DNA from 4 places in the Actinomadura rugatobispora genome. Region 1 is predicted to be linked to each of the others. Evidence: riboswitches for the same ligand, from Rfam matches in the RefSeq annotation. Region 1 holds a riboswitch; each other region holds the start of a gene.
What was found. Region 1 has a riboswitch for cyclic di-AMP ahead of ACZ466_RS29160 (CHAP domain-containing protein). Riboswitches for the same ligand answer to the same signal wherever they lie in the genome.
Positions count from the first base shown of each region.

Region 2: it holds a riboswitch for cyclic di-AMP, as region 1 does, so the genes downstream of both, ACZ466_RS30475 (C40 family peptidase) here and ACZ466_RS29160 (CHAP domain-containing protein) in region 1, are expected to answer to the same signal.
Region 3: it holds a riboswitch for cyclic di-AMP, as region 1 does, so the genes downstream of both, ACZ466_RS23515 (coiled-coil domain-containing protein) here and ACZ466_RS29160 (CHAP domain-containing protein) in region 1, are expected to answer to the same signal.
Region 4: it holds a riboswitch for cyclic di-AMP, as region 1 does, so the genes downstream of both, ACZ466_RS15765 (NlpC/P60 family protein) here and ACZ466_RS29160 (CHAP domain-containing protein) in region 1, are expected to answer to the same signal.

Region 1 covers NZ_AP029191.1:6,509,094-6,516,610, reverse strand. The annotation lists gene ACZ466_RS29175 (PucR family transcriptional regulator) at 1-193, opposite strand, end outside; gene ACZ466_RS29170 (LysE family translocator) at 470-1,099, opposite strand; gene ACZ466_RS29165 (glycosyltransferase) at 1,121-2,104, opposite strand; gene ACZ466_RS29160 (CHAP domain-containing protein) at 2,568-3,260, opposite strand; cyclic di-AMP (ydaO/yuaA leader) riboswitch at 3,431-3,568, opposite strand; gene ACZ466_RS29155 (hypothetical protein) at 3,876-4,130, shown strand; gene ACZ466_RS29150 (TetR/AcrR family transcriptional regulator) at 4,192-4,785, opposite strand; gene ACZ466_RS29145 (NAD-dependent epimerase/dehydratase family protein) at 4,908-5,963, opposite strand; gene ACZ466_RS29140 (response regulator transcription factor) at 6,270-6,929, shown strand; gene ACZ466_RS29135 (hypothetical protein) at 6,996-7,517, shown strand, end outside.
Region 2 covers NZ_AP029191.1:6,821,103-6,828,619, reverse strand. The annotation lists gene ACZ466_RS30495 (hypothetical protein) at 209-586, opposite strand; gene ACZ466_RS30490 (hypothetical protein) at 662-808, opposite strand; gene ACZ466_RS30485 (FHA domain-containing protein) at 791-1,276, shown strand; gene typA (translational GTPase TypA) at 1,723-3,576, opposite strand; cyclic di-AMP (ydaO/yuaA leader) riboswitch at 3,766-3,906, shown strand; gene ACZ466_RS30475 (C40 family peptidase) at 3,913-4,890, shown strand; gene ACZ466_RS30470 ((deoxy)nucleoside triphosphate pyrophosphohydrolase) at 4,921-5,364, opposite strand; gene ACZ466_RS30465 (Mut7-C RNAse domain-containing protein) at 5,388-6,197, opposite strand; partial or broken gene ACZ466_RS30460 (guanyl-specific ribonuclease) at 6,681-6,863, shown strand; gene ACZ466_RS30455 (TIGR03619 family F420-dependent LLM class oxidoreductase) at 6,900-7,517, opposite strand, start outside.
Region 3 covers NZ_AP029191.1:5,301,405-5,308,921, forward strand. The annotation lists gene ACZ466_RS23495 (hypothetical protein) at 1-65, shown strand, start outside; gene ACZ466_RS23500 (OsmC family protein) at 85-558, shown strand; gene ACZ466_RS23505 (DUF2199 domain-containing protein) at 585-1,094, opposite strand; gene ACZ466_RS23510 (hypothetical protein) at 1,174-1,395, shown strand; gene ACZ466_RS23515 (coiled-coil domain-containing protein) at 2,313-3,257, opposite strand; cyclic di-AMP (ydaO/yuaA leader) riboswitch at 3,261-3,437, opposite strand; gene ACZ466_RS23520 (S8 family peptidase) at 3,576-4,745, opposite strand; gene ACZ466_RS23525 (serine/threonine protein kinase) at 4,893-6,719, opposite strand; gene ACZ466_RS23530 (sterol carrier family protein) at 6,998-7,441, shown strand.
Region 4 covers NZ_AP029191.1:3,687,490-3,695,006, forward strand. The annotation lists gene ACZ466_RS15750 (RDD family protein) at 1-1,035, opposite strand, end outside; gene ACZ466_RS15755 (RDD family protein) at 1,044-1,901, opposite strand; gene ACZ466_RS15760 (amino-acid N-acetyltransferase) at 1,905-2,453, opposite strand; cyclic di-AMP (ydaO/yuaA leader) riboswitch at 2,775-2,895, shown strand; gene ACZ466_RS15765 (NlpC/P60 family protein) at 2,932-3,891, shown strand; gene ACZ466_RS15770 (class I SAM-dependent methyltransferase) at 4,203-4,832, shown strand; one part of gene ACZ466_RS15775 (IS5 family transposase) at 4,893-5,235, shown strand; one part of gene ACZ466_RS15775 (IS5 family transposase) at 5,235-5,791, shown strand; gene ACZ466_RS15780 (LuxR C-terminal-related transcriptional regulator) at 6,350-6,580, opposite strand; gene ACZ466_RS15785 (LacI family DNA-binding transcriptional regulator) at 7,150-7,517, shown strand, end outside.

The DNA.
Region 1 (7,517 bases):
CCTCGACGGCCAGCCGCACCAGCCGGGAGTACTCCTCGTCCTGCGGGCGGGCGTACTCGGGGATCTCGGAGAGGATCTCCTGGATCATCTCCTCGGCCAGCGCGTCCAGATGGGGCCGCATGAGATCGGACATCTCACAGGGGACGCCGGCCCACGGTTTCAGGGGCGTGCGTTCCTCGAGCGTCGTGGTCACCGTTCGCACCTCCCGCCCCGTCGGCAACCAGGGGCTCATCGGAAGTTACAGAGCGGTGTACGCGTCCGCTGCGAACCGGGCCACGCATTGCGCGCACATCGTTGTCATCCGGATGACAAACCGTCGTTCCCGTGAAGGGATACAGCCGTCATATCCGCGCAAGGGGGCGCATCGGACAACAGCATCGCGCCTTGGGAAGCACCGGGTCAACGACCGCGCCCCCGTGCGTCCCCTGCCTGGTCCCCCACACGGGCCGTGCCCACCGTGAGGCCCCTGTCAGGCGCGCCTGGGGCCGGGGCCCGCGAACGCGGCGACCGCGCCGAGCCCGAGGTAGATCGCCCCGGTCGCGTAGCGCTGCCCGCGCCGGAAGCGCGGCCGGCCCCGCAGCATCGCGCCGATCGACCCGCCGGCGACGGCGTAGAGCACGTCGCTGACGAGCCCGATCAGCGCGGTGACCAGGCCCATGACCACGATCTGCGCCGGGACGGCGCCCGCCCGCTGGTCCACGAACTGCGGCAGGAACGCCAGGAAGAACAGCACGACCTTGGGATTGAAGATGTTGATCAGAACGCCGTCGAGGTAGACCCGGCGCAGCGGCTTGGGCGAGGTCTCGGGCCCGTCCACCCGGTCGCCGCCGCGCAGCGTCCGCACCGCCAGGTACACCAGGTACGCGGCGCCCGCGTAGCGCAGCACGCCGAAGGCGGTCGCGGACGCGGCCACGATCGCCGACAGGCCCGCCGCCGCGGCCGCCACGTGCACCAGCGTGCCGGTCTCCACGCCCAGCGCGGAGGCGATGCCGGCCCGCCGGCCGTCCGCCACGCTGCGCGCGGCGATGTAGAGGTGGTTCGGACCGGGGATCACGATCAGCGTCGTGGCGGCCAGCAGGAACAGGATCGGATGGGTCATGGTCCGTACGCTAGGGCCGGTTCAGTCACCGGGCACAGGTCCAATCGGCTTCGGCGATCGGGGTCCAACCCCGCCCCGGCGCAGGGCCCGGGCCACAGACGCGGCCGGGACGCGCGGCGCCGCCGGCGCCGTGGTCCGGGCGGAGGACGGCTCCCGGTGGAGCACGTCGAACATCCGCTCCCAGCGGTCCAGCGCCGCGCCCGCCTCGAACCGGCGGGCCGCGCGCGGCGCGGCGCCGCCCAGCCGCTCCCGCAGTTCCGGGTCCATGATCAGCCGGTCCAGCGCGGCGGCGAACCCGGCGGTGTCGCCGGGACGGGCCAGCAGCCCGTCCGCCCCGTCGGTGACCAGGTCGCGGACGCCGGGAGCGCCGTCGAACGCGACCGCCGGCAGCCCGGCCGCCATCGCCTCCAGCAGCGCCGTCGGGAAGCCCTCCCGGCGGGACGGCAGCGCGAAGATCGACGCCCGGGCCAGCGCGTCCGGCACGTCCCGCGCCACCCCGGCGAACTCCACCGCGCCCGCCGCGCCGAGCCGCTCCGCCTGCTCCCGCAGCGCGCCCTCGCGCGGGCCCGCCCCGTACAGCCGCAGCCGCCAGCGCGGATGCCGGGCCGCCATGGACGCCCAGGCCTCGATCGCCAGGTCCGCGCCCTTCTCGTGCGACAGCCGGCCCAGGCAGGCGATCACCGGCTCGCGCGGCACGGCCGCGCGGCCGGGCACGGCGAGCAGCGTGTGGGGCGTGTGGCCGGCGTTCTCGGCGGGCAGCGCCAGCACCCGCAGCCCGGCGCGGCCGCCCAGCCCGGCCAGGCGCACCCATTCCATCGCCCACACCTGCGCCACGATCACCACGGCGCCGGGGCGGGCGCCATCCAGCAGAGCCGCCAGCCGGACGGCCCCGTCCCTCCTGGTCGCGGCGCGCCTGCGGTCGAGCAGCCGCGCCCGCAGGTCGAGACGGTTGCGCAGCGTGCGTGGACGCCGTTCCAGGGCGGGCAGCGGCCAGGACTCGTGCAAAGTTTCGACGGCGTACGGCCGCGCCCGAGCCGCCTCGCGCGCTTCGTGCGGGGCGGCCTCCGCCGATCGGGTGACGCCGACCAGGGTGACGCGGTGGCCGCGTCCGGACAGCAGCCCGGCCAGGCCGTGCGCCCAGCGCTGGACGCCGCCCGGCCCGTCGACGTCGTCGCAGACGATGACGATGTCGCGGCGGGCACCGCGCCCGCCGTCCCGCGCCCATTCCGGTGCTCGCATGTCAGCCACGCCGCGCTCCCTCCCCGTCCCCCCGCATCGCGGTGCGCGCGCCGCCGGACGGCGTCGAGCCCGGTCTGGTCCAGGTTCTCCTCCTTCGTGCACGGGGCGTGGAAGACCATCGGTCGGTCGGGGGGCGCGCAGTCGAACATCACCTGTGCCCCGTCCGGAAACGCCGGAGGGCGCCCCGCCACGGATGGCGGGGCGCCCTGGGCGCACGAGCGGGTCGGGGTCAGCCCCGGTACTGGGGGTAGCCGTACCCGGCGACCTGCGCCTCGTCGCGGGTCTTCTTCATGACCTTGTTGCTGGTGTTGCCCTCGATGGTGTCGATCGTGCCGTCGCCGTTGTCCTTGACGACCATGCCGACGTGCTGGATGCCCTCGACGCCGCCGCCGTTCCAGTTGAAGAACACCACGGCGCCGGGCTTGGCCTTGTGGCCCCAGTGGCCGGTCTTCTCGAACCACTTGGCGTGCGCGACGGTGTAGGCGTCGGCGCCCATGCCCTTCGTGCCGGTCTGCGCACCCAGCCAGGACACGAACATGTTGCACCACTGGGCGCCGTTGTAGCTGGACACCGAGCCGCCGTCGCGCGCGGCGGTCGCCTTGGCCGCGTTGCTCCTGACGTACCAGTCGTGGAACTTGGTCTGGCCGCCCCTGCCCTCGGAGATGCCGACCTGCTTCTCGGCCAGCTTCAGGACCTGCTGGGCGGAGGCGGACTGGGTGGTCTTGGCCGCCCTGGCGGACTGGGCCTTCTCGCCCGAGCCGGGCTCGTTCCGGGCGGCCTCGGCGTTCTGGGCGGTGGAGCCGGTCTTCTCGGCCAGCCCCTCCGCGCGGACGGTGCCGTGGCCGTTCTTGCCGGCCGCGGCGGCGCCCGCGACGGCGCCGGTGCTGCCGGTGGACGAGTCGGAGGAGGCCACGGCGCCCACGGCCGAGCCGAGGGTCAGCGCGCCGAGGGCGACGCCGCCGACGACGCCGGCGGCCGCACGGCCGCGCAGCGCGATGGTCTGGGAGGTCAGCTCGCTCGCACGGTCACGGAGAGTGGCGAGCAGGGCCGTATAAGCGGGGTTCGTACGGAACGACAAAGCAGGGGTCTCCTGATTCCTTCCAAGGCCGCCTACCGGGTTAGCTGTCGGATTCGGGCGTGGAAGTCGCCCTACGGCGCACAGACGTGCGCCGATTCACCCCAGAGAGTTGGGTCCCCGGCTCCGGACGCCGTCGTCGGCGTGGAATGGACTCGGCGGAGCGGCGGCCTTCAGGGCCGCCGGCACTGCGATCAGATGGACACGGGTTCGCGCGGGTTCGTTGGTCCGCACACGCGACCGTTGAGGCGGTTCCGACCCCTACGGGGCGGGTTCGCCGGCTCCGACGACGCATGGGTCGCATCACCAGAACTGGACAGAAGGTATCAAACTTCCAGCTCAGCGCAAATCTGGGGCAAAGCACTCAGGACCGGAACAAAGTCCGCCCCTGGGACGCATCAGGTCCCGACATCGGGGAAGGATCCGGACTTCAAAGTCGAGTCATGGGGCGGGAGGACGACGATGGGGCCGGATCTGGGCCTGCTGCTGATCACTCTGCTGGGCCTGGCGGGCGCGGGTCTGGTGGGCCTGGCGCTCGTGGCGGTGGGGGCTCTGATGCTGGCGCGGGCCCTGGCCGAACGGGTGCCCGTACGCGCCGAGGGGACGCCCTGGCCGGTCCGGCGGACGACGCCCGCGGCCACCAGGGACAGCGCACGGCGAACCCCGGGAGAGGCTCCGCGGAACGCCCCGCGAGAGGCCGCGCGGGCCGGACGGTGAGATACGTCACACCCTGTGCGGGACGGCCCAGGGCCGACTCAAGGTCGACTCACGGGCCGGCTCAGGGGCCGGCGGCGCCGCTGCCCGCCATGGCCCCGGCCAGCACCAGCCGGCCGGAGGTCCGCACCATCGCCGCGACCTCGTCCACCGGCCGCCGCAGCGAGGCCAGGCTGACCAGGCCGGCCAGCAGCACGTGGCCCAGCACGATCTCGACCTCCTCCCGCTCCGGGACCGGGCCGCCGATCGCCGCCGCCAGCCGGTCCCGGACGAACAGGAAGAGCACCGTGCGGGCGTCGTCCACGCTGGAGTCGTCCGCCGTCACCGCCTGGACGATCGCCGAGGTCAGGGTGAGCTCCTCGGCCGCCACCCGCACGATCCGCTCCAGCATCGCGGTGAGCCGCTCCACCGGGGTGCCCCCGACCGCCAGCGCGTCGATGTCGTCGGTGATCCGGTGCGCCCAGGTGGCGGCGACCTCGGTCAGCAGGTGGTCCTTGGTGGCGAAGTAGCGGTAGACCGTGGCCCGGGCCACACCGGCCCGGTCGGCCACGTCGTGCATGGTCACGGCGGCGTAGCCGCCCTCTAACGCCAGCAGGCGCGCGGCCTCGATCAGCCGCTCCCGCCGCGCCTGCTGCTCCTTGCTCAGGGTCCGCGTCACGGTGATCCGCACATCGCCGCTCAACGCGCCTCCTCGGGGGTACCGAACGTGTGACCGATCCCATACTCTCGCACGTCCGTTCCCACCGCGCGGGCGGCGGCCCCCGAAGATCAGGTCATGGCTCAGGCCACGTCCGTGCGGCTCCGGAGCGCGGCCCATTCCAGGGAATGGCGGATGGCGTCCTCGATGGAGTACTCGGGCTTCCAGCCGAGCAATTCCAGCGCCTTGGCGGGATTGACGAACGCGCCGACCACGTCGCCGGGGCGGGCGGGCGCCTCCTCCGCCTGGAAACCGTCCCCGACGACGCCGCGGAAGGCGTCCACGAGTTCCCGCACGGTGGTTCCGCCGCCGGTGCCGAGATTGATGACCTGGTAACCGGTTCTGCGGCCGCCACCGCCGCCCGCGCCGTTCTTTCCGTTCTTTCCGTCGGAACCGTTCTGGTCATGCGGGACGATGGCGTCGAACCGCGCCGCCGCCTCGCAGAAGGCGCGGGCGATGTCCCACACGTGGATGTAGTCGCGAACCGCCGTGCCGTCGCGGGTGTCCCAGTCCACCCCGGTGATCCGGAACGGCACGCCCAGCTCGTACGACTCGATCATCTTGCCCAGCGCGTGCGTGGGCTTGCTGCTCTGCAGGCCGGTGCGCATCCGCGGGTCGGCGCCGATCGGGTTGAGGTAGCGCAGCGACACCACCCGCAGCCCGTAGGCGGCGCACAGGTCCTCCAGCAGCAGCTCGGCCATCATCTTCGAGCGCGTGTAGGGGTTCTGCGGCTCCAGCGCGGAGTCCTCGGTCACCGACAGGTCCGGCCCGGGGCGGTACATCCCCGCCGTCGAGGCGAAGATCATCCGGTCGCATCCGTTGCGGATCAGATGGCCGGCGAGACTGAGCGTCCCGGTCAGGTTGACCTGGTAATAGCGATGCGGATCCGACATCGAGTCGGGCACCACGATGAGCGCCGCGCAATGGACCGCGACGGCGATGTCGGGATGGGCGGCGAAGATCTCGTCCACCACGGTCCCGTCGGCGATGTCGCCCTGATAGAAGATCTTTCCCTCGGTGAACTCGGACCGTCCGGTGACGAGGCTGTCGAGCACGACCGGAACGATTCCGCGCTCGGCGAACGCCGACGCGATCGTGCTTCCGATGAAGCCCGCGCCCCCGGTGATCAGGACCTTCATGAAACTCCCCCTGCCCGCATTCCGCGCCCCCTTTGATCGATGAGCACAGCTTCGGCAGGCGGTGGCGGCCGGTCAACGCCGCGCCCCGCGGCTGACCGGCTCCGGACGGCCGTGAACTCCGCGCCCGCCGCGGGCGTCCGCGCCCGGCTCTTCCCCCGTCCCACCGTGCCCCCGCCGCCCGCGGGATCCGACCGGCCGATTACGCGCGGTTCGCTCGGGCGGGCCGGCCTGTCCAGAACCGGAATCCATGCCGAAGTACAGCGTTTGCAGGATCCGCCCGGCCCGCCGAACGGCGATCGTTCGGGGATGCGACCGCCCATCCGCGTCCTCATCGTGGACGATCACACCCTGTTCGCCGAGGCGCTGGCCGCCCGGCTGGGCCGGGAGCCCGACCTGGTGATCCTGCCGATCGCCGCCGACGTGCGGCGCGCCCTGGCGCTGGCCGCGACCGAGCGCCCCCAGGTGGTGGTGCTGGACATGACCCTCGGCGCCGAGAGCGGCCTGGACGTCCTGGACCGCGTCCGGGAGCGGCATCCCGGCATGCGGGTGGTGATCCTGTCGGCCATGGCCGAGGTCGACGCGATGGTGCGGGCGGTGCGGCACGGCGCGATCGCCTGGCTGTCCAAGACCGAGAGCGCCGACCTGGTCGCCCGCGTCATCCGCGGGGCGGCGCACCGCGGCGGCTGGCTCCCGCCCGACGTGGCGGGCGAGGTGCTGCGCCGCCTCCTGGCGGACGGCGCCGAGCCCAACGGCGGCGCCCGGCTGCTGGCGGAGCTGACCCCGCGCGAACGCGAGGTCCTCCAGTGCATGGTGGACGGCCTCAACCGGGCGGAGATCGCCGAACGGCTGGGCCTGTCGGCCAACACGGTCCGCACCCACACCCAGAACCTGCTGGCCAAGCTGGACATGCACTCGGCGCTGGAGGCCATCACCCTGGCGATGCGCGCCGGCATGAAACCCCGCTGACCCCGCCCCCGCCGCCCCGCACGACGTGGCGGCCCCCACCAAATGACGTAGCGGACGCTCGTCTCGATGGGCGATTCGATCTCCTCGGGCGGTTCCTACGCTCGGCCTGACGAGGCCGGAGGGAAGATCGTGGAGATCGACGAAGTCGCGGCGCGCGTGGTCCGCACCTACTGGGCGCTCCTGCTGGCGATGACCGTGCTGCCGGTGGTGCTGGTGGGCCTGGTGATGGGCGGGCAGGAGCCGCCGCACTCGGCCACGTCCCGGCTGCAGGCCAGCAGCAGGGCGACCGACGCGGCGGCCGGGGACGCGGGCGTCAGCATCGTGGTGAGCCAGGTCAAGGCGTTCGCGACCGGGCGGACGCTGCTGGACCGGGTGCTGCGCGAGCAGCGGATCGTCCGCGACCCGGTGAAGCTGGCCAAGGAGATCACGGTGGCCGGGCTCGGCACGTCCACCGTGGTGGAGCTGACGATCAAGGACCCGGACGCGGCGGTGGCGCGGCGGCTGACGGACGCGCTCGGGGCCGCGGTGGTCGCCGAGATCAACCAGTCCAACCAGGGCGCGATCACCCAGCAGCTGGCCGCGATCGAG
Region 2 (7,517 bases), 310 kb from region 1:
TGCGCGCGCCGGAGGCGGTGGTCAGCAGCCACCGCGTCCGCAGCCTCCCGGTCCGCAGCAGCCGCACGGCCAGCCGTCCTACGACCCGTACGGCCAGGGCCCGCCACAGCCGCCGCAGCACCAGCAAGGCCAGCACGGCCAGCACCAGCCGCCGCCGTCCTACGGCGACTCGCCTTTCGGCGAGCCCAAGTTCGGTGACTCTCCGTATTCACAGCAGGCGCAGCAGCAGCACGGGCAGGGCCAGCACCAGCCGCCCGGCCCCCCTGGGCCGTCCGGACCGCCGCCCGGCCCGCCACAGCCGCAGCACGGCGGCCAGCACGGTCCCCCCGCGGACCAGTACGGGCCGCCCCAGCCGCAGTACGGGCCTCCGCAGCCCCAGTACGGTGAGCCGCAGCAGCAACAGCAACAGCAACAGCAGCCCGGCCCGCCGTCCCAGCAGGACCCGTGGGGCGCTCCCCCGCCGAGCCAGGGCCAGCAGCAGCAGGGGCAGGGAGCCGAAGGCGGCTGGGGGCCACCGCAGCCTCCCGCCGAACAGCACCAGCCCCCGCAGCCCCACCAGCAGTACGCGCCGCCGCCGCAGCAGCACCAGCAGCAGGGCGGGCAGCAGCAGGGGCAGGGGCCCGGGCAGCAGTCCGACCCGTGGGGCGCTCCCCCGCCGCCTTCACCGGACCAGTGGGGCCCGCCGCAGCCACCCGCGCACGACCAGCAGCAGGGCCAGCAGCACCAGTACGCTCCGCCGCCTCCCGGCCCCGCGGACAACCCGTACCCGCCGCAGCAGCAGGGCGGACCGATGCAGCCGCCGCCGCACGGGCGCGAGGCGACGCTGCTGCCGCCGGACGTCCAGGGCCAGCAGCACCGGCCCGGCCCCGACAGCACGGCGTACATGTGCCCCTACTGCGAGGCGGTGCTGAGCAACCCGGCCGCGGCCCAGTGCGAGTCGTGCCTGCGGCCCCTGCCGCAGCAGGGCACCCCCGTACTGCGCGTGCAGTTCCCCACGGGCGAGCTCAAGGTCTCGGTGGGCCAGCACCTGGTGCTGGGCCGGGACGCGGGCCAGTCACCGGTGGCGGGCACGTTCACGCAGTACGACAACGTGTCACGGCGCCACTCCACGGTGTGGCTCGACCCGTCCGGCACCGCCTGGGTCCGGGACGAGGGCTCCACCAACGGCACCTTCGTGAACGGCGAGCGCCTGCCGCGCGGTGTGGAAGCCCCACTCCGCGACGGCGACCAGCTCCGCCTGGCCGCCGACGTGACGGGCACCGTCCAGCTCAACTAGAAGAGGTCTTTTCATTGTGGAGGGGCGACCCTCCACACCACCCGGTGCGGGGCGAGCGCTCCCTGCGCTCGCCTGGGGGCTCGCTACGGGACCGGTCACCCCGGTGGGGGCCGGCCCCCACTCCCCCGGCAGGGAGGGCTCCGCCCCCCTGCACCCCCCGACAGCCATCACCGCACCCCCGATCACCACCGCAGGGGCAATTGAGGGGCCCAAGACCTCGCACAAGCCCATCGGCTCATTGGTGGTGCGTTGACCTGTGGGGATTGAAGTCCACGTTCGGTGGTGGTCAGGGGGTGCAGGGGGCGGAGCCCCTTGCCGGGGTGGGCGGCCCCGTAGCGAGCCGCCAGGCGAGCGAAGGGGCCGATCGCCCCGACCCGGGGGTCTGGGGGGTGGCCCCCCGGACCAACACAGCCCCCCAGGTGAACACCTCCCCCCAGACCACACTCCTAGCCGGCGCGCTTGGCTCGGGCTCGGGTGCGTTCGCGCTCCTTGGCGTCCAGGACGACCTTGCGCAGCCGTACGGCGGACGGGGTGACCTCGACGCACTCGTCCTCGCGGACGAACTCCAGCGCCTCCTCAAGGGTGAGCAGGCGCGGCGGGGTCAGCGTCTCGGTGGCCTCGGCGGTGGAGGAGCGGATGTTGGTCTTCTGCTTCTCCTTGCAGATGTTGACGTCCATGTCGTCGGAGCGGGCGTTCTCCCCGACGATCATGCCTTCGTAGACCTCGGTGGTGGGGCCGACGAAGAAGGTGCCGCGCTCCTGCAGGTTGATGATCGCGTACGCGGTGGCGGCGCCGGTGCGGTCGGCGACCAGTGATCCGGACGGGCGGGTGCGCAGCTCGCCGAACCACGGCTCGTAGTCCTCGAAGACGTGGTGGGCCATGCCGGTGCCGCGGGTCTCGGTGAGGAACTCGGTGCGGAAGCCGATCAGGCCGCGCGCCGGGACCAGGAACTCCATCCGGATCCAGCCGGTGCCGTGGTTGGTCATGTGCTCCATGCGGCCCTTGCGGACCGCCATGAGCTGGGTGACGGCGCCCAGGTGGTCCTCGGGGATGTCGATGGTGAGCCGTTCGACCGGCTCGTGCCGCTTGCCGTCGATGTCCTTGGCGACGACCTGGGGCTTGCCGACGGTGAGCTCGTAGCCTTCGCGGCGCATGTTCTCCACGAGGATGGCCAGCGCCAGTTCGCCGCGTCCCTGGACCTCCCAGGCGTCGGGACGCTCGGTCGGCAGGACCCGGATGGACACGTTGCCGACCAGTTCGCGGTCGAGCCGGTCCTTGACGAGCCGGGCGGTGACCTTGGTGCCCTTCCCCCGGCCCGCCAGCGGGCTGGTGTTGGTTCCGATGGTCATCGAGATGGCGGGCTCGTCCACCGTGATGAGCGGCAGCGGGCGCGGGTCGTCGGGGTCGGCGAGGGTCTCGCCGATCATGATGTCGGGGATGCCGGCCAGCGCGATGATGTCGCCGGGTCCGGCGTCGTCGGCGGGCTTGCGGGTGAGCGCCTCGGTCATCATCAGCTCGCTGATGCGGACCCGCTCGACGCTGCCGTCGCGCTTGCACCAGGCGACCTGCTGGCCCTTCTTGATGACGCCCGAGTGCACCCGGCACAGCGCGATCCGGCCCAGGTAGCTGGAGGCGTCCAGGTTGGTGACGTGCGCCTGGAGGGGGGCGTCGGGGTCGTAGGAGGGGGCCGGGATGGTCTGCTTGATGACGTCGAACAGCGGCTCGAGGTCGGGGCTGTCGGGCATCTCGCCGTTGCCGGGCTTGGCGAGGGAGGCCCGGCCGGCCCGGCCGGAGGCGTACACGATCGGGAAGTCGATCTGGTCCTCTTCGGCGTCGAGGTCCATGAAGAGCTCGTAGGTCTCGTCGACGACCTCGTCGATGCGGGCGTCCGGGCGGTCGGTCTTGTTGACGACCAGGATCACCGGGAGCCGCGCGGCCAGGGCCTTGCGCAGCACGAACCGGGTCTGCGGGAGCGGGCCCTCGCTGGCGTCGACGAGCAGGACCACGCCGTCGACCATGGACAGCCCGCGCTCGACCTCGCCGCCGAAGTCGGCGTGGCCGGGGGTGTCGATGATGTTGATGGTCATCCCGGCGTGCCGGACGGCGGTGTTCTTGGCCAGGATGGTGATGCCCTTCTCACGTTCCAGGTCGTTGGAGTCCATGACCCGGTCGTCGACGTCCTGGTTCTCGCGGAAGGCCCCTGACTGCCAGAGCATGGCGTCGACCAGCGTCGTCTTGCCGTGGTCGACATGGGCGACGATCGCGACGTTCCTGAGGTCATCGCGCGTGGAGATGGGCATGCGGTCTCGCCTTGGGTGAGAGTGGTGGGATCCGCCGCAGACGTGCGACCTACTGAGTCTACTTGGCCGTACGGCCTCTCCGCCCCGGACCGCCGCCCCATCTGTCACATTTGCTCTATTTGGCGAACTTTGCCCTCTCTTTGTAGTCTCCTGCAGATCCGGTCGTTGGAAGTCCCGCCCCCCGGGACGACGGCCGTACCGCCGAATCCCGCGAGGGAACCGGGGACCCAGGCCCCCGGGGTGAATCGGCGCACACTTCCGGGTGCGCCGTAGGGCGACTCCTGGCCCGAACCCGTCAGCTAACCCGGTAGGCGGCCAAGGAGAGGAGACACCGGTTTGACTCCGGTCCCCTGGAAGCGCCGCTTCGCCGTGCCCACTCTGGCGATCGTTGCGCTCAGCACCCCCATCGCCGCCGCACAGGCGGCCGTCCACTCCCCCGTACGCGCGCCGGGCCCCGGCGAGGACGAACTGCGCAAGCGGCTGGACGCCCTCAACACCGAGGCCGAGAAGCTCACCGAGCGCTACAACAAGACCCGCGTAGAGCTCGGCAAGGCCAAGCAGGCCGAACAGGCCGCCGCCAAGGCCGCCGCCACGCTCCAGGCCCAGGCCGCGCCCGCCCGCACGGAACTCGGCCGCCTGGCCGCGGCGAACTACATGACCGGCAGCCCCGACATGCTGTTCGGCGCCGGCGACGCCACCGGCCTCTCCGCCTCCGCCTACCTGGTGCAGAGCCGGGCCGCCGCCGTCAACGGGCTCCAGGCCCAGATCGACGCCGCCAACCGCGCGCGGAACGCGGCCGCCGCCAGGACCGCCCAGGTCCGGCAGGCCGCCGCCCAGGCCGAGACCGCCCGCCAGGCCGCCAAGGCCAAGGTGGACGAGGTGACCAGGCAGCTCGACAAGCTGACCACCACCACGGCCAAGGACCCCAAGACCGGGCTCAGCGCCACCGTGAAAGGCTCCGGGCTCCCCGCGAAGATGGCCCGCAAGGCCCTCGGCAAGCTCGGAAGCCCCTACGTCTGGGCCGCCGCGGGGCCGAACAGCTTCGACTGCTCCGGCCTGGTCGTCTGGGCCTACGGCAAGGTCGGCAAGCCCGGCCTCCCCCACTACACCGGCGACCTGTACGGGCAGGGCCGCAAGGTGAGCAAGGGCGAGCTGCGCTCCGGCGACCTGGTGTACTTCGGCGGCAGCCTGCACCACATGGGCATCTACCTGAGCGATGGCAAGTACCTGCACGCGCCGCGGACCGGCGACGTCGTCAAGATCTCCAAGATGTCCGACCGCTCCGACTTCGCCGGGGCCAACCGCATCGAGTGACCCGCGAACCGGCGGCGTTCCCGGGCTCGCTCAGCCGCCCGGGGCGCCGCCGGGCACGTAGGGGCGGACGGCCTCCACCACGGGAAGATCACCGGCGAGCCAGTCCACGTCGTAGAGCTCGTCCGGGCCGAGCCAGCGCAGCGCCAGGTGCTCCAGGGCCTTCGCCTCGCCCTCGACGATCCCGGCGATCCACACGCGGAGCACCCCGCCCAGGCTCAGCGGCCAGTCGCCGCCGATCCGCGCCCCCAGCGCGATCTTGACGCCCAGTTCCTCGTGGCACTCCCGGACCAGCGCGTCCTGGTCCGACTCCCCCGGATCGACCTTGCCGCCGGGGAACTCCCAGCCCCCGGCCAGCTCCGGCGGCTCCGCCCGCTGCGCGGTCAGCAGCCGCCCGCCGGAAATGATCGCCGCGCCCACCACAACGTTGATCGCAACCAGCCCCTCTCCACCCGGCCCTGCCCTGCCCGGCATCATGCCGGAACGCCGCGGGCCGCGTCTCAGGAGGCCGCGCTCTCCGGCGTTTCCGGCACCCCGGCGCCGGAGCCCTCAGGGCCGGCGCCGTCCGCGCCGGTACGGGCCGCCGCGACGGCGCGCACCGCCTCGTGGACGATCTTCTCCAGGTGCCCGCCGTGCGCGCCCCGCCAGTAGACCTGGCCGCAGTCGGTGCAGCGACCGTACACGTCGTAGCTGCGGCGCGTGCCGTCGGCCAGCTCCCGCTCGACCTCCTCCTTGCCCACCGTGGCCAGGACCCCGTTGCACGCGGTGCAGCGCGTCCACGGCCGCAGCACGGGCGCGAACCGTCCCAGCAGGTCGCGCAGCTGGTCGTCAGGGCGCGAGCCGCGCACGTACGCGCCGAACCACAGCGCGCGCCGCCGCAGCAGGCCGCGGTCCTGGGTCAGCAGGACCCGGCCCTCCTCGTTGGCCTGGACGACGAGCGCGGGGTCGTCCATGTCGTTGTGGTACGCGGTGTCGAGCCCCAGCAGGCGCATGCGGCGGGCCAGGGTGCCCAGGTGCACGTCCAGCAGGAACCGTGGCGCGACCTCGCCCGCGTCGAGCGGGACGGGCTGGGGCCTGGGCACGGCCAGCACCGCCACCTCGTCGCCCGCCGCCGGCTGGTAGCCCGGCTCGACCCGTTCGCCGTCCACCATGAGCGCGCCGATCTCGGGCAGCGGCACGCCCAGGGACTCCACGATGTGCCCCAGCGTGGACGTCCCGCCATGCGCCACCCCCTGCCTGGGGCGGCGGCGCGCGGCCGGCAGGAACATCAGCAGTTCGTCGGCGATCCGGATCCTTATCTCGGGCTCCACGCGGCCAGCATGCCACGCGCGAGCGAGATGTCGATCGGATTAACCGGCGGTTCACCCCCTTGAGGTCGGCGCCGTACGCGCGCGTTCCACACGGCCAGGACGGCCCGTACCCGTACCGTTCCTAAGGACTGTGCATAAGTTGCTCAGCCGCGCGCCCCGAACGGTCTTGGACGCACTGGTCCCCGGCGTACTCGACCCCGAGGCGGCGACACGCATCCTGTGCGTGGTCCGTTCCCGGGAGGCCGGTTCCCTACGCGACCTGGCCAAGTGGGCTCGACCAGAGGCGACGGGGAGGCCCCAGACCATCACTCCGGTGGAAAGGGGGCCCCGCACGCCGACATCGAACCCGGCGTCCCAGATCGCGCTACCGAAAGTACAGAGACCAACACACACCGTCAAGCCGGATCACTTGATCACCCGCATGCTCACCCAACCGACCTCACAGGCGAACAATTCGCACCCTAGGACGGCACGGTCTTCCAGAACCGCGAGGGCCTCCTGCCCGACCAGCCACAGGGCTACTACCACGAGTACACGGTCGAGACCCCCGGCTCCCCCGACCGCGGCGCCCGCCGCATCGTCACGGCCGGCGACCAGGGCGCCGAGGGCATGTACTACACCGCCGACCACTACGAGAGCTTCTCGGACATCGACTTCACCTGCTGAGACCGCCCGCCGCGCCACCGCCCCGGCAGGAACCGGTCAGCGGGGCGGTGGCGCGGCGGCCGCCAGCTCCCTCATCCGGCCGGCGGTCTCCGGGACGTCCTCGAAATGCACCGCCAGATGGTCGGCCCCGGCCTCGTCCCAGGCGGGCAGTTCGGCGGCCAGGCTCTCGCTCCACCCGGCCCGCGCCCCCACCTCCAGCGGACGGCCGGCCAGCTCCCGGACGCGCGACGCGAGGACGGCGAAGTTCTCCGGAGTGGTGTCGACGCTCTGCCACATGTCCGCCTGCCGGGCGGCCCGCCGCAGGGCGGCGTCGCTCATGCCGCCGACCATGACCGGGACCCGCCCGCCGCCCGGACGGGGCTCGAAGACGCCGGTGCCGAACCCGAAACGCTCCCCCTCGAACGGCCCGCCGCCCTCCGCGTGCAGGTGCCGCAGCAGCCGCAGCGCCTCGTCCGTCCGGCCCGCCCGGTCGGCGAAGTCCGCGCCGACCGCCGCGAACTCGGCCCGGTCCCAGCCGATCCCCACCCCGAGCACGAACCGTCCGCCCGACAGCCGGTCCAGCGTGGCGACCTGCTTGGCCAGCGTGAACGGGTCGCGCAGCGGCAGCACCAGCACCGAGGTGCCCAGCCGGATCCGGGAGGTGCGGGCGGCGAC
Region 3 (7,517 bases), 1.2 Mb from region 1:
TCATCGCGCTGGTCTGGCTCGTGCGGAAGACGTGGCGGTCCCTGAAGCAGAGGCTGAGCGCCTAGCGAACCGGAGGGGACGAACATGGCCAGGACCCATCATTACGAACTCGATGTCACCTGGACGGGCGACCGCGGCACCGGTACCAGCGGTTATCGCGACTTCGACCGCGCCCACGAACTCACCGCGGACGGCAAACCGGTCATTCCGGCGTCCTCCGACCCCGCGCTCCGCGGCGACCCCGAGCGCTGGAACCCCGAGGAACTCCTGGTGGCCTCGCTGTCGCAGTGCCACATGCTGTGGTTCCTGCACCTGTGCGTCGGCGCCGGGGTGATCGTCACCGGGTACACCGACCGCCCGCACGGCACCATGGTCGAGACCCGCGACGGCGGCCACTTCGAGGAGGTCGTCCTGCGGCCGAAGGTCACCGTGGCCACCGCGGACCAGGCCGCGCTCACGCCCGAACTGCACGAACGCGCCCACCGGATGTGCTTCATCGCCAACTCGGTCAACTTCAAGGTCCGCCACGAACCCACCGTCGAGACAGCGACCGCCTGACGCCCCCGATCACGTGCCACCGAACCTCACGCCTCGGGGTGCATCAGCTGTTCGGCGAACCACTGCAGGCGCTCCGTGCTTATGCCGGTCCGCTGCTCGACGGCCAGCGGATGGTCGGTGGGCTCGAGCTCGATGGAGGGACGCCGGCCCACCGGTCGCGTGTGGACGTGGGTCTTCAGGTTCAGCGTGCTCTGGTCGTAGAGGAACAGTTCTGTGGCCAGCCATCCGAAGTAGGGCGGCTCGTTCTCACGGCCCGGGCTCTCCCACAGTTCGCTCATGCGGGCGAAGTTCTGCGGGCTGAGCGACACCCAGGCGGCCCAGGAGAAGACGTCCCCGCCGATGATGGGGATCTCGATCAGGCCCTTCACGAACAGGTGCTCTCCATTGATCACGCACTGGTCGGAGGTGAGTTCGCTGTCGGGGTGCGCGGCGATTTCCTCGGACCAGTACGCCGGCGCCTCGGAGGAGTAGTGCTGGGGCAACTCGTCGTGCTTCTCGCCGCAGCAGGAACGCACGAATCCGACATGGCTGGACATGCAGGGGAGCCTATTCGGTCGGGCCGCCGCCGGCCCGCGCTCACGACCGACTGATCGCGGAACCTGGCATCATCGCCGGATGACGCCCTCATGGACGATCCGGCACTTCTCCCAGGCGAATCCGAAGGGGCGGGACCAGGGTGACGTGCCCGCGCTGCTGCGGAGGGTCGCCGACTCCATCGAGGAACTGGGCCCGGTCAAGGTGCAGGACCTCATCCTGCACGAGGAGATCACCGAGGACGGGCCGTGGGTGAGCGCGACCGTCTACTTCCACCCCGCCGACCCCGCCGGGGCCTCCTAGCCGCGCGGGGTGCGGTCCCAGAGCCGGAGGCCCGCCGGAGGCGCGGTACTCGCTATCTTGTTCGCGGCGGCGGGGTCGTCCGCACGGTAAAGGGTGGGACCCGGGGTGCGGACTGGGCCATCTGCCTCGTCGCTTCGAGCTCCGGCGGCGCGCACCACGTGACCGCCGTTCGCCGGAGGGCCGGCCGGCGGCCGCGCGATGGTTAGCGTCTACCTGATAGATAAGCGGCCATCCCGCAACGACCGTCACGGGCGCGGAATGGGCTTCCCAGAGTCAGAGGCCCCCGCCGGAGGCGAATGAACCTGGGCTATGTGCCGAAGTTCTAGACTTCCGCGTCTATCCGACAGCGTTTCCTGCACGGCAGCGGCCTTCCCAGGCCCAAGCCCGGCCTGTCGGCGATCCAACCCGGCTCCGGCGACAACCTGGGCTGGCATCTGGATCAGCTTTCACACTTTGAAGGCATCCACGACCCCATCGACCCTGAACAAGAGGCACCCGTGCGCCAAGTGGTCATCGACACATCCGACCCCAGCACCCTGACCGTCTACGTCATGGCTTTCAACACCTGACACCATCGACTCGCACTGCACCATGGGTGCCGGGTGATGGCACAGCCTCCTAGAAAGCGGCGCGAGCGCCCAAGCGAGACGGCGAAATGATGGCCGATTCCTTTGACCCTGCCTTGGCGGGTCCCGGACGATAAGCCCGTCACGGCGCGGCTGGTCTTCACGACTCGTCAGCGCACGCCGATCAGCCGTACTGAGGCCTGGAAACCGGTCCTTGAGCGGGCCGGTGTGCCGTCGATGCGCGAGAACGGGTACCACGCGCTTCGCCGGCGTCCTACTCGAACGCGGCGTCGACATCCGGACGTACACGCACCTGATGCGCAAGGCGAGCGCATGACCTGCGCCCCCGGTCTAGAAGACCGAGATGTGGACGTGGTCGAAGTGGTTGGCGGTGGTGCCGCCGCGGTTCTCCATGCTGCGCCAGCCGGGGCTGCGCATGTCGTAGATGCGCTGGCGCCAGATCACGTACTTGATGCCGAGCCTGCTGGCGTTGGCGATGGCGTACGCGGCGGTCTGGTCGCCCTGGGCGCGGCCGTTGGCCGAGGGCATCGAGCCGCCCGTGCTGACCATGAAGTCGCAGGCCTGGCCGGTGGCGTGGTCCTGGGCGTCGACGCCGCCGCGGAAGCAGCCGATGGTGGGGAACGGTCCGAACTCGATGTCGATGCTGTTCTTGGCCTTGAGCATGCGGGGGGTGACCCCGCCCATGCCGACGCTGGGCGACTCCGGCTTGTACTTCTTGACCAGCGCCTTGATCCTGGCCTTCTCCTTGACCAGGTCGCGGATCTCCTTCTCGAGCTCCTTGATCTTCTGCTCGGCCTCGCGCTTGGACTTCTCCTGCTCGTTCACCAGCTTCTGGATCTGCTGCACCTGGGCGGACTGGTTCTGCGCCACGTGGCTGACCAGGCTGAGGTTGCTGAGCGCGTTGGAGGGGTCGTCGCTGGAGAGGACGTTGACCGAGGGATCGGCGCCGCCCGTCATGTACTGGTTGGCGGCGAGCTGGGCGACCAGGCCGCGGGCGGTCTGGAGGTCCTTGCTGAGCACCTTGGTCTTGTCCAGGGCCACCTTGACGCTGTACCGGGTGTCCTTCAGCTTCGCCAGGTCGCCGCCGTACGCCTTGTCGAGCTTCTCGATCTGGGCGTTCAGCTTGCGGATGCGGCCCGCGTCGCCGGGCTCGGCCTGAGCGGGGGGCGCGGTGCCCGCGGCGAGCGGCAGGGCACCGGCGAGCGCCGCGAGTGCCAAGGCGGGACGCCGTAGCCGGGCGGGCCAGCGGCGGGTGGAGTTGGGGGTCTCCTCCACGTCCTCTCCTCTCCTCGATCGCCTACCGGGTTAGCTGACGGATTCGGGCCGGGAGTCAGCCCTATCACCGCCCGCGGTCACGGGTGGTGAATTCACCCCGGCCGGTCTGGTCCGGGGGCGCGCCCCCGGACCTGATGGCTGTGGGTCCCCGGCTCCCGGGCGGGGTAGCGCCGCGGGACTCGGCGTGGCCGGCCGCCGCCCCGCCCGAAACGGGCGGCTCGGCGGCCGGATGCCAACGAACTGTAAGATCCTCGCCAAGATTAAACCCCAGCGGCACCTGGGATGGCTCGATGGCCGGGCCATCCTACGTGACCGGGCTCACAGACCCGCTTTGTAGAGGAGCCGGTTGGCGGTCCCGGACGGCAGCCGTCCGATCTTTCCCTTTGTTGAGTTGTCGTTCAGCCATTTCTGCACCTGCGGGAACGTGGCCCCGCGGTTGCCGGCCAGGTAGAGCGCCGCGACCCCGCTCACGTGCGGTGCAGCCATCGACGTGCCGGAGATCGTCGACTTGCCGCCGCCGGGCCAGGCCGAGGTGATCCCGTAGCCGGGCGCGAAGATGTCGACGCACGAGCCGTGGTTCGACCAGGTGGCCCGGTTGTCGTAGATCGTGGTCGCGCCGACCGACATCACCCAGCCCGCGCTGGACGGCGAGGTGTTGCAGGCGTTCTGGTTCTCGTTGCCCGCCGCCACCGAGACGAAGACGCCCGACTGCGACAGCTGCTGCACGGCCGTGTTGAGCGCCGCCGACTTGGGGCCGCCGATCGACAGGTTGGCCACGGCGGGCTTGGCGGCGTTCTGCTGCACCCACTGGACGGCCTGGACGATGGTCGACACCGAGCCGAAGCCGTCGGCGTCCAGCACCCGCAGGCCGCGCACGTTGACGTTCTTGGCCACGCCCCAGGTCTTGGCGCCGATGGTGCCGGCCACGTGCGTCCCGTGCCCGTTGTGGTCCCAGCCGTCGCCGTTGAACTCCGGCGCGACCCAGACCGTCTTGGCCCGGCCGCCGAACTCGGGGTGGCTGTGCGCCAGCCCGGTGTCGATCACGTAGGCGTTCACGCCGGTGCCGGTCGAGGTGTAGGTGTAGGACTTCGACAGCGGCAGGGGGCGCTCGTCGATGCGGTCCAGGCCCCAGGTGGGGTTGCTCTGCGTGGCGACGAGCTTGACGACCTGGTCGTGCTCGATCGCGGCCACCGCCGGGTCGCGGCGCAGCTTGTCCAGCTGCGCGGTGCTCAGCTTGGCGGCGAAGCCGTTCAGCACCCCGTCGAAGCGCTTGACGGAGGTGGCGCGGACCCGCTGGGCCGCCGAGGCGGTGGACGCCCCGGACTTCAGCGTGACGATGTACCGGCCCGGCAGCGGGGTGCCCCGCGCCGCGGTGACGGTGACCGGCTCACCCGCCCCGGGGGCTGCGGAGGCGGGCAGGACGCCGGCGGCGGTGACGCACGAGGCGGCCGCGCCGACGACGAGGACCCTTCGGTGGACAGTCCGCAAGAGTTCTCCTTCTCTCCGGCGGGACCGTACGCGGTGCCCGCGGGTGGCCGAGATGATCGATCGGCCCGGAGGTACCTTAATGGATCTCCTGCGAAAAGAGCCCTTAAATCACGCTTAAATCGGCATTCCGGCCGGAGGTGGCACGGGTCAGCCGCGGGTGAGCTTTCCCTGGTATCCGAGCTGCGGCTGGCCGGGCGTGCTCCAGGCGTACTGGAGGGTGCCGTCCGGCTGCCGGCTGACCTGCACGGTGCCGTTCGTGCACGGCTTCGGAATGGCCAGCGCCATGGTGAGCTGCCGGTTCGTCCCCTCGGTGAGGGTGAGCGTCCCGGTGCAGTGGCTCCGCGGGTACACGGCCTTGGCGGTCTTCTCGCCCGCCGTGAACGTCACCTCGATCGGGAACGAGGCGCCCCGGGAGGGATTGACCGCTGTGCCCTTCCACGTTCCGGAGAACCCGTCGGGGACGGCGCTCACCGGACGGTCGTCGGGCGGCGCGGCCCCGGGTCCGGGCGAGCCGCCGGCGTCGTCCCGCCACTGCGGCAGCAGCACCAGCGCGATGATCGCGACGCCGACCAGCACCCCGATCGTCAGCGAGAGCGCCACGCCGAGCAGGTGGTTGCCGGGGCGCAGCCGGGTCAGCCGGTCCAGGGCGCCGGGGACGCCGCGGCGCGGCTCCTCGGGCGGCAGCGACAGGACCGCCGTGGAGTTCCGCTCGTCCTCGTCGCGGGAGGCGCCCATGCCGGGGATGAGGTGCGGCGTCGGCTCGGTCCGGTCGGCCGGATCCGCCTGGGCGGGCGGCTGCGGCCGCGGGTGGACGGACGGGATGGCCTGCGTGGCGGCGTCCTCGTGCACCGGCGCGTTCGCGGGCGGGACGGCGGCGCTCTGCAACGGCAGCGGGAAGTCCACGCGGGTGAGTTCGGCGGGCTCCTCCGGCGGCCACGGGTCCCCGCTGGACGACCCGTCCCCGCCCGTTTGCGCTCCCTGCCCGAACGACGCCGGCGCGGTGCTCGACGGCCGCTCCGGCGGCTGAGGCGGGGGCGGCGCGGCCGGTGGGGCGGCGGGGGCGGCGGGGGCGGTCTGCGGTTGCGGTTGCGGGGGTGTGGTGCCGCGTGCCAGCGCCCGTCCCTCGGCGACCAGGCCCTCCGGCATCCGCTCGGCCAGCGGGCCGGACTCGTCCAGCAGCCGTTCGAGGAGCCCGGCCGGGGTCGGGCGCCCGGCGGGGTCCTTGGCCAGGGCTTCGGCGACGATGCCCCGCAGGTATTCCGGGAACGCGCTCAGGTCCGGGTCGTCGTACATGATCCGCTGCATGACCTCGGTGGGCGCGTCGTCCCCGAACGGCGGGCGCGCGGTCACCGCGTACAGCAGCGTGGCGCCCCAGGCGAACACGTCGGCGGCCGGGCCGATGTCGATGCCGCTGAGCTGTTCGGGCGCCTTGTAGGACGGGTCGTCGGAGACCCGGCCGTTGGGGGCGGCGTCCACCGCGTCCAGCGCGGGCGTGACGGCCACGTCGCTCACGCGGGGTCCGTCCCGGCCGAGCAGGACGTTGGCGGGCTTGAAGTCGTGGTGCACCGCGCCGGCGCGGTGGATGGCGGCCAGCGCGACCGCGGTGCCGACCGCGAGCCGCTCGGCCACGGCGTCGCCGCGCGGGCCCTCCTCGGCCACCAGCTGGAGCAGGGAGGGGCCGTCGACCCACTCGCTCACCACGTACGGCCGGCCGCCCTCGACGTCGGCGTCCAGGATCCCGGCCACGCAGAAGCCGGAGACCTTGCGGGCGGCGGCGAACGACCCGGCGAACCGGTCGCGGGCGGCGGGCTCGCCGCTCAGCCGCAGGTGGAGCAGCTTGATCGCGACCTTCCGGCCGGAGCGGTCCCGGCCCAGGAAGACGGCGCCGTGCTCGCCGACGCCGAGCCGGCCGGTGATCTCGTACTCGCCGAGTCCGCGAGGGTCACCGGGCTGCAGGGGCAGCGCCTCGGCCATCTACACAACCTCCGTGTCATCCCGCCGGGGATCCCTCCCCGGCCGGCCCCCCGAAACCGTCCTCGCCCCCGGCCGGCGCGGTCCCTTTCTACCGGCTGCGCGAGCGTGCCGATGCCGTGGCGGCCGTACCGTGACCGTCGCGGCGGCAGTACCGTGACCGGCGGATGCCGGGCGGTGACCGGCGGGAGCCGGGCCGTGACGGACAGGAGCGCCCGGGAGCGGTCTCCCGGGGGTTCGGCCACGCCGCCGCACCGGGGGGAACGGTAGCGTCGGTGCCGATGTCGCGAACACCTCTCTCCCGTGCCGTGCTGGACGAGCAGCGCGGCGCGCTCGGCCTGCCGCCGCACGCCGGGTCCGACGAGCCCGCGGACCTGCGCAGGTCCGCGCTGGAGGCCGTGCTGGCCGCCCGCGACGCGGGCGCCGAGCCGGCCCGGCCGGTCCTGAGGGGGGCCGTGCGCTTCCTGCTGGACCGGCTCGCCGAACTCTCGCCGGGACGGTCGGTGGAGGTCCGGGTGCCCCCGTACGCCGCCGTGCAATGCATCGACGGGCCGCACCATACCCGTGGAACCCCCCCAAACGTGGTCGAGATGGACGCACCCACCTGGATCGCCCTGGCCACCGGCCGCCTGACCTGGGACGAGGCCCTCAAGTCCGGGCGCATCCGCGCCAGCGGCGCCCGCGCGGACCTCTCCGGCCACCTCCCGCTGCCGCCCGCCGCCTGAGGGGTTGTCCCGGCGGCCCGGCGCTGCCAGCGTGGACGGCGGACCCACGACCGCTCCGGGGGACGGCACGGAGAGG
Region 4 (7,517 bases), 2.8 Mb from region 1:
GGTGGCCGCAAGGCGGTCGTGCAACGCCTGCCGGCGCACGCCCTCGTACATCAGGCCCGCGTTCCCCACCCAGAAGACACCGGCGATCAGACCGAACACCGGGACGGGCCGTACGGCAATAGGAAGCGCATAGGTGGCCGACCGCAGCAGGGAACGCGCCACCCCTAGCCGTGGGGGCTTCTGAAGCTCTTCCTCCGGAACGCTCCCGTTCTCTGAGGCATCCCCCAGAGCGACTTCCGCCGCGGCTACGGGAGCTCCTTCCACGGCGCCTTCCGGGACTCGTTCCGGGACGTCTTCCAGGACGTCTTCGTGCCCGCCTTCCCGGAAGCCTTCCGCGGCATGTTCCCAGCCGTCTTCAGGAGCGCCTTCCGCCACACCTTCCGCGGCGCCTTCGCGATCCGCTTGGCGGACGCGTTCCGAGGCGCCTTCGACCGTTCCTTCCACGCCGCCTTCCACAGCGCCTTCCCGGACGCCTTCCCGGACGCCTTCGGCTTCTTCGGCGCCTTCGCCTTCCGCCGCTATGGAGGGCTCTGGCGCGCTTTCGACGTCCCGCCGGGCCGTGACGGGCCCCGGCGCCCCCGGCACGCCCCCTGAGGCCGCGAGAGCCGCGCTGCGCACGCCCGGCAGACCCGAGCCGACCCAAGGCCCCTCAGCGACCTCAGAAACGCTCTGGGAGGCTCCCAGGGCACCGTCCGCGGGCGCCGCCGCCCCCTCCGGGACGGGGAACCGCACGACCTCGATGCCCGCGAAACGCTTGCCGAGCGTGCGCCCCCACAGGGAGAGCTGGATCCACTCGTACAGCAGCAGGAAACCGGCGACGGCCGGCGGCGCGACGACGTCGAAGTCGGCGGCCGGCACCACCTCGCGGACGACCGCCACCACGGGCAGCCCCACCACGAGCGTGTCGACGATCCGGGCGAGCAGCCGCTGCCCCGGCTCGGCCAGGCCGGGAACGACCTCCGGGAGCGGCCCCTCGTCAGGAGGCCCCTCGTCGGGGAGCGGGTCGGCCTTCGGTGACTGATCCGCCGCCGCCATGTCCCGCCTTACTCCCTGTACTCGGAGTACTCGTCGTAACCCGCATCGCCGTCCTCGACCCGCTCGTCGATGACAAGCGTGCCCGCGAAGCGGTCGTGCAGGGACTGGTGCAGAGGCTGGTCCCAGATCGCCCACAGGTAGGCCATCAGAGCGCCGATCCAGACCAGGAGCATCCCGTACGCCAGGTAGTCCCACACCATCACGGCCAGGACCAGGAAGAAGAACCCGCCGATCAGGTAGCCCACGTGGATGATGCCCGCGCGCCACACCGCCTGGGTGGTCGTCAGGGCGTCACCGGCGGGACGCACCTGGACGACGCCCAGGTGCAGCATCCGCTTGCCGAGCGTGCGCCCCCAGAGGGAGAGCTGCACCGCCTCGTAAATGAAGGGCAGCACCGACAGGACCGCGAACAGCGTGAAGATGATGGGCCAGTTCCAGATGCCGCCCTCGGTGTCGGTCTTGCTGCCCGCGCTGTCCAGGCCGATCGTGCCGATGACGATCGGCAGGACGAGCGCGAACCCGAACACCGCCACCAGCGCGTTGTCGAGCAGGCGTGCGCCCGCGCGCCGGTAGATGGGGGCGAGGGGCAGGCTGGCGGCCTCGGAGACGTCGTCCTGGTCGCCGCCGTAGTACCCCTGGTCCTGGTACCCCTGGTCCTGGACGGGCTGCTGCTGCCACCCCTGCTGCTGGGGAGGCGGCGCCTGGTTCTGCCACTGCGGCTGGTTCTGCCACTGCTGTTGTTGCGGCTGCTGCCATTGGGGCCCCTGGTAGGGCGGCGGCGGGCCGTACGACCCCTGTCCCTGTCCCTGCGGCGGGCCCGGCTGCGGCGGCTGGGAGTGCCTGCCGCGTCGGGGGGATCTACTCATCGGTCAGTCCTCCAGGCGAAGCAACATCCGGGTATTGCCCAACGTATTCGGCTTGACCCGGTCGAGGTCCAGGAACTCTGCCACGCCTTCGTCGTAGGAGCGGAGGAGTTCTTCGTACACCTCTGGTGAAACGGGAGTCCCGAGGATGGGACGGAACCCGTGACGCCCGAAGAACTCCACCTCGAAGGTAAGACAGAACACCCTTCGCACGCCCAGTTCCCGTGCCGTGTCCAGCAGGCGGGCCACGATGCGGTGACCGATCCCGCGTCCCCCGTATCCCCGCTCGACGGCGACCGAACGGACTTCCGCGAGGTCCTCCCACATGACGTGCAGCGCGCCGCATCCGACGATCCGGCCACCGCCGGGGGCCACAGGGCCGTCCCCCTCCGGTACGGGAAACCTCTCCTCGGCGACCCAGAACTCCTGCACGTCCTCGTAGAGCTTGACGGTGGACTTCTTGAGCAGGCGGCGCCCCGATCCCGCGTACAGGCCGACCAGCCGGCTGATGTCCTGGACGTCGGCGGTGCGGGCACGCCTGATCACGACTTCCACAAACAACCGACGTTATCGGACGGCCGCGGCCCGTCCCGACGAAGGGTGTGAGCGCGCGGAACGGTTCTGGGGGACGGCGGGCAAAATACGGCAAAGCACAACCCAAATACCAGACATACCAGTCATTCAACTCAGAATCGGTCACGGCACCTGGGTTTTCGTCACATCCGGTTGGCACGCCCCTCCGGTTCCGTTAGTCTCCTGCGCTGACATCGGCCGCCGGGACCGATCGCCGGGACATCCGCCCGGACACGGGCGGCCGGACCGCCGAGTCCACGGGCCGCCGCCAGCGTTCCGGGAGCCGGGAACCCAATGTCGGAAGCGTTCCGGGAGCCTCCCGGAGCCGAGACCGACCGGGGTCAATCCGCGTCCATCGCCGCGGACGGGCTGCTCCTTGCCCGCACCCGTCAGCTAACTCGGTAGGCGGACGAGGAGAGGAGAGTTGGTGGAGCGCTCGCGCCCTGGTTCCTTTTCGCGCATGAGACCGGCCGCACGGCTGCGCGCCGGCACGCTGGCCGGCACCGTCGCCGCGATGACCGTGCTGGCACCGCCCGTCGCGGCGCACGCCGACCCCGAGCCGTCCACCAAGGAGCTGCAGACCCAGGCGCACAAGCTCGCCGACCAGCTCGAGCAGCTGACCGAGCAGTACAACGGCCTCAAGGTCAAGCTCCAGCAGTCGCAGCGGGCCGCCAAGGTCGCCACCGACAACGCCGCGCGCCAGGAGAAGGCACTGCAGGGCGTCCGCGAGAAGCTCGGCAGCCTGGCCGCCACCAGCTACATGCAGGGCGGCGCCACCGACCCCACCGTCTCCTTCGTCGCCGCCCAGGACCCGCAGGCCATGCTCGACCAGGCCGCGACCCTGCGCTACTTCGCCACCCAGGACGGCACCCGCGTCGCGAGCATGATGCAGGCCATGCAGGCCGCCCAGCGCGCCCGCAAGTCCGCCGACGAGCGCTCCCAGCAGGTGGAGAAGCTGCGCGGCCAGCTCGACTCGCAGCGCAAGAAGGTCACCACGCTGTATGAGAAGGTGCGTGGCAAGCTCGTCAAGCGCGACCCCACCCAGCTCGCCAAGCTGCCCGTCGTCGGCAGCGGCAAGGCCGCGCAGGCGCTGCGGCTGGCGATGACCAAGATCGGGCGCCCGTACGTGTGGGGCGCCGAGGGCCCGTCCACCTTCGACTGCTCCGGCCTGATCATGTGGGCCTACAAGCAGGTCGGGATCAGCCTGCCGCACTACACCGGCAGCCAGTGGAACGCCGGCACGCACATCTCCAAGAGCCAGATGCAGCCGGGCGACCTGATCTTCTTCTACTCCGACCTGCACCACGTGGGCCTGTACGTGGGCGACGGCAAGATGCTGCACGCCCCGCAGACCGGTGACGTGGTGAAGATCGCCCCGATCGCCGGTCGCCCGTTCGCGGGGGCGGTCCGGGTCGCCTGATCCCTCTCGAAAACCATCCGGAAGCGGCACACCTCAAACACCAAACCCATCTCGCCCGCAGGGGGGTTCGCCCACCCAGGCCGCTGGCCCGCCCGGACCTCGCCCGCCGGGAGGCTCGCCCACTCGGAGCGCCCGCCCACTCGGGGTGCTCGACCGCGGGGGGTTCGCTCGCTCAAGGCGCTCGGCCACCCAGAGCACTCGCCCGCTAGGGCCTGTCCCGTGATCATGTGATCGGACAGCCAGACCTTAAGGGGTTGGGGGACACGGGGCCGAGAAACTGCGAACGTGCGCGGATGCTAGTTTCCTTCCCCGTGATGGAACATCAGGACGACACCCGGGCGGCCTACGACGGGGTCGTCAAGCTGTATGCGTCGATGTTCGCTAATCAGTTGGAGACGCAGCCGTTCTCGCGGAACATGATCGGTACCTTCGCTGAGCTGGTGCGCGGGACGGGGAACCTGCGGGCAGTCGACGTCGGGTGCGGGCCTGGACATCTGACGGCCATGCTGCACGATCTGGGGCTGGACGCCTTCGGGCTCGACTTCTCCCCGGGCATGGTCGACCACGCCCGGCGGGCCCATCCGGCGCTGCGGTTTGATGAGGCGCGGATGGAGGCCCTGCCGGTCGAGGACGGCGCGCTCGGCGGCGTGCTGGCCCACTACTCGATGATCCACACCCCTCCTGGGGATTTGCCCGCGCTGCTCGCCGAGCAGGTGCGTGTGCTGGCACCGGGCGGCCTGCTCCTGGTCTCGTTCTTCGCGACCGACGGATCGGAGCCGGTCCGCTTCGACCACAAGGTGACGCCCGCCTATAGCTGGCCAGCGGACCGGTTCGCCGAGTTGCTGGCCGGGGCCGGGCTCCTCCCGTTCGCCCGGCTGCTCCACGACCCGGCCTCCGAGCGGGGCTTCCTCGACGCCCACTTGCTGGCCCGCCTCCCCTAGATCGTGCCCGTGGCCTTTGGGGGCGGTTTGGTGTAGATCATCCATGTGGATGAGGAACGTCTGAAGCGTCATGATCTGACGGATGCGGAGTGGCTGCTGTTGGAGCCGCTGCTGCCGTCACAGACCGTGCATGGAGCTCGGTGGAATGATCATCGGACGGTGATGAACGGGATCTTCCATCGGACGCGTACGGCCACGCCGTGGCGTGACCTGCCGCCCTGTTATGGCAGGTGGAAGACGGTCTACAACCGGCATCGCCGGTGGTCGCTGGATGGGACGTGGGAGCGGATCCTGGACGGGCTGCGGGCGGGCTGCGACGAGGTCGAGGGCGAGGATTGGACGGTCAGCGCGGACTCGACTGTGGTCCGCGCGCACCAGCACGCGGCCGGGGCACGGCACGCTCCGGCCGTCGACCTGCCTTCAAAGGGGCTTGCAAAGATCACGAAGTGACGTCGGCGGGTCGGGAGGCCCTGGGACGGTCACGGGGCGGGCTGTCCACGAAGATTCACCTGGTGGCCGATCGGCGGTGCCGACCGATCAGCCGGATCCTCACCCCGGGCCAGCACGCGGACTGCCCGAAGTTCATCCCGCTGCTGAAGTCCATCCGCATCCCGCGCCGTGGCCCTGGACGACCCCGCAACCGGCCGGCCAGGGCGATGGCCGACAAGGCCTACTCCTCTCGCACCAACCGCCGCTACCTGCGCAAACGCAACATCAAGGCCGTCATCCCGATGAAGAAGGACCAGGCCGCCAACCGCACGAGACTCGGCTCCAAAGGCGGCAGGCCCCCGGTCTTCGACCGGGAGGCCTACAAAGAACGCAACACCGTCGAGCGCTGCGTGAACAAACTCCGCCAGCATCGTGCCGTGGCCACTCGCTACGACAAACGACAACGCATCTACCAGGGCACCATCGACGTCGCCTCGATCCGCATCTGGCTCCGCGACCCCGTCACATGATCACGGGACACGGCCTAGAGGGTTCGCCCGCTCAGGGGCCTCGCCCGCCAGAGGGCGAGGTTGCTCGTGGGATTCGCCCGTTCGGAGGGCTCGTCCGCTCGGGGCTCTGGTCCGCGCGGGAACTCGTCCACTCGGGGGGCTCGCTACTTGAGGGGTTCGCCCGTTGGGGTTTGCCTGCTCGAGGCGGTGGTCTGGCTGGGCTCGTCCACTCGGGGGCTCGTCGCCTCGGGGCTTGCCCGCTTGGGGTGCTCGCCCGCCGGGGGTTCGCCCGCCGAGGGCTCGTCCACTCGCGGGGGCGTCGCTCGCCTGGGGCTTGGCGAAGGGGAGGCCGCGGTGCCGGGGAGGGCTTCACGCGGCGGGAGGTTGTTTGGGCGGGGGGCCTTAGCCAGGGGGTAGGGAACAACGTCCGCGGCGACGCCTCGCAGGGACCTACCTGCCAGGGGGCGACGCCGCCGCTACGGGGGAAGGACGGAGTTCGTCTTCTCTACTGCCGGTTCCTGCATTCCGCCCGCCTCCTCCTGACGAGCGGGGCCGTGCGACCCTGAACGGATCGTCGACCTAGATGAGCTGCCTACGGGCCGCCCACACAACGGCCTCGATAGGGGTGTTGACCTCGAGCCGATCGCAGATCGTCCGAAGCCTGCGCCGCAGGGTGCGCGCGCTGAGCTCGAGCTTGCGTGCCGCCACATCGGCTGTGACACCGCTGGCGATCTGCGCGAGCAGGCGGATCTCCTCCTCGCTCAATCGCAGATCGTCGGTGCCACGACGTGCGAGTGTGGCCTGTTCCACTCCGTCCTCCCTCGTCCGTGGTGATGACCGCGGGGATGCAGCCGTTCGCTACACAGGCACGGGTAGGCCTCGATCTGTACGCGTTGGTTGCCGGGTCCGGACCCTCCGGACTGAGATCATCTCTCTTGCCGAAGCGCGCGCTTGGCCGGAGGTGGCCGATGGGCCGGTTGACGGGCGCCATGGGGGAACTCCAGGTGACGATGCACTCGTTGGCCAACCGAACGCGGACGCACCTCCGGGTGCGACGGACGCGCCCACGATGGAGTGGACGGCGGTCCCGCCGGAGAGGAGGGCGTCTTGTCCGAGACGGGTCTTGATCGCCAGCCATCTCCACCCGTCCCTTCTCGCTCGATCTTCCGACTCCCCCGTCCCGGCCGTGGACGAAGATCGTGAATCGTTTCAAGCCACGCTTCGGCTCGGAACGCTAGGCGGCCGGATCCGGCCCGTCAAGCGCCCGTTAAGCACTTTGTGCACGCGTATGAACACACACCGTGGTCGACCGCACGGGGGCATCCTGCGGAAAACTCGATAACCTGCGAAAACAAGCCCGGGGTCGGACGAGGAGAGAGTTGCCACAGACCAGCATCCGCGAGGTTGCGAGGCGCGCCGGAGTTTCAGTTGGGACGGTTTCGAATGTCCTAAACCGGCCAGACCTCGTGGCCGAAGCTACCCGTGACCGCGTTCGCGCGGCGATCCAGGAGCTCGGATTCGTGCGGAACGAGTCGGCCCGGCGGCTCCGCCAGGGCCCGCGGCGCTCCTCTGATCGACGCGCGACCAAGCCGCGCCCCCGGGCGTTCGGCATCGTCGTGGAGGACCTCACCAACCCCTACGCCACCGACGTCGCCCGCGGCGCGGAGCTGACGCTCAACGACGCCGGGCACGACGCCCTCTGGCTCAGCAGTGAGTACTCCGCGCGCAAGGAGCGCCGCAACCTGGA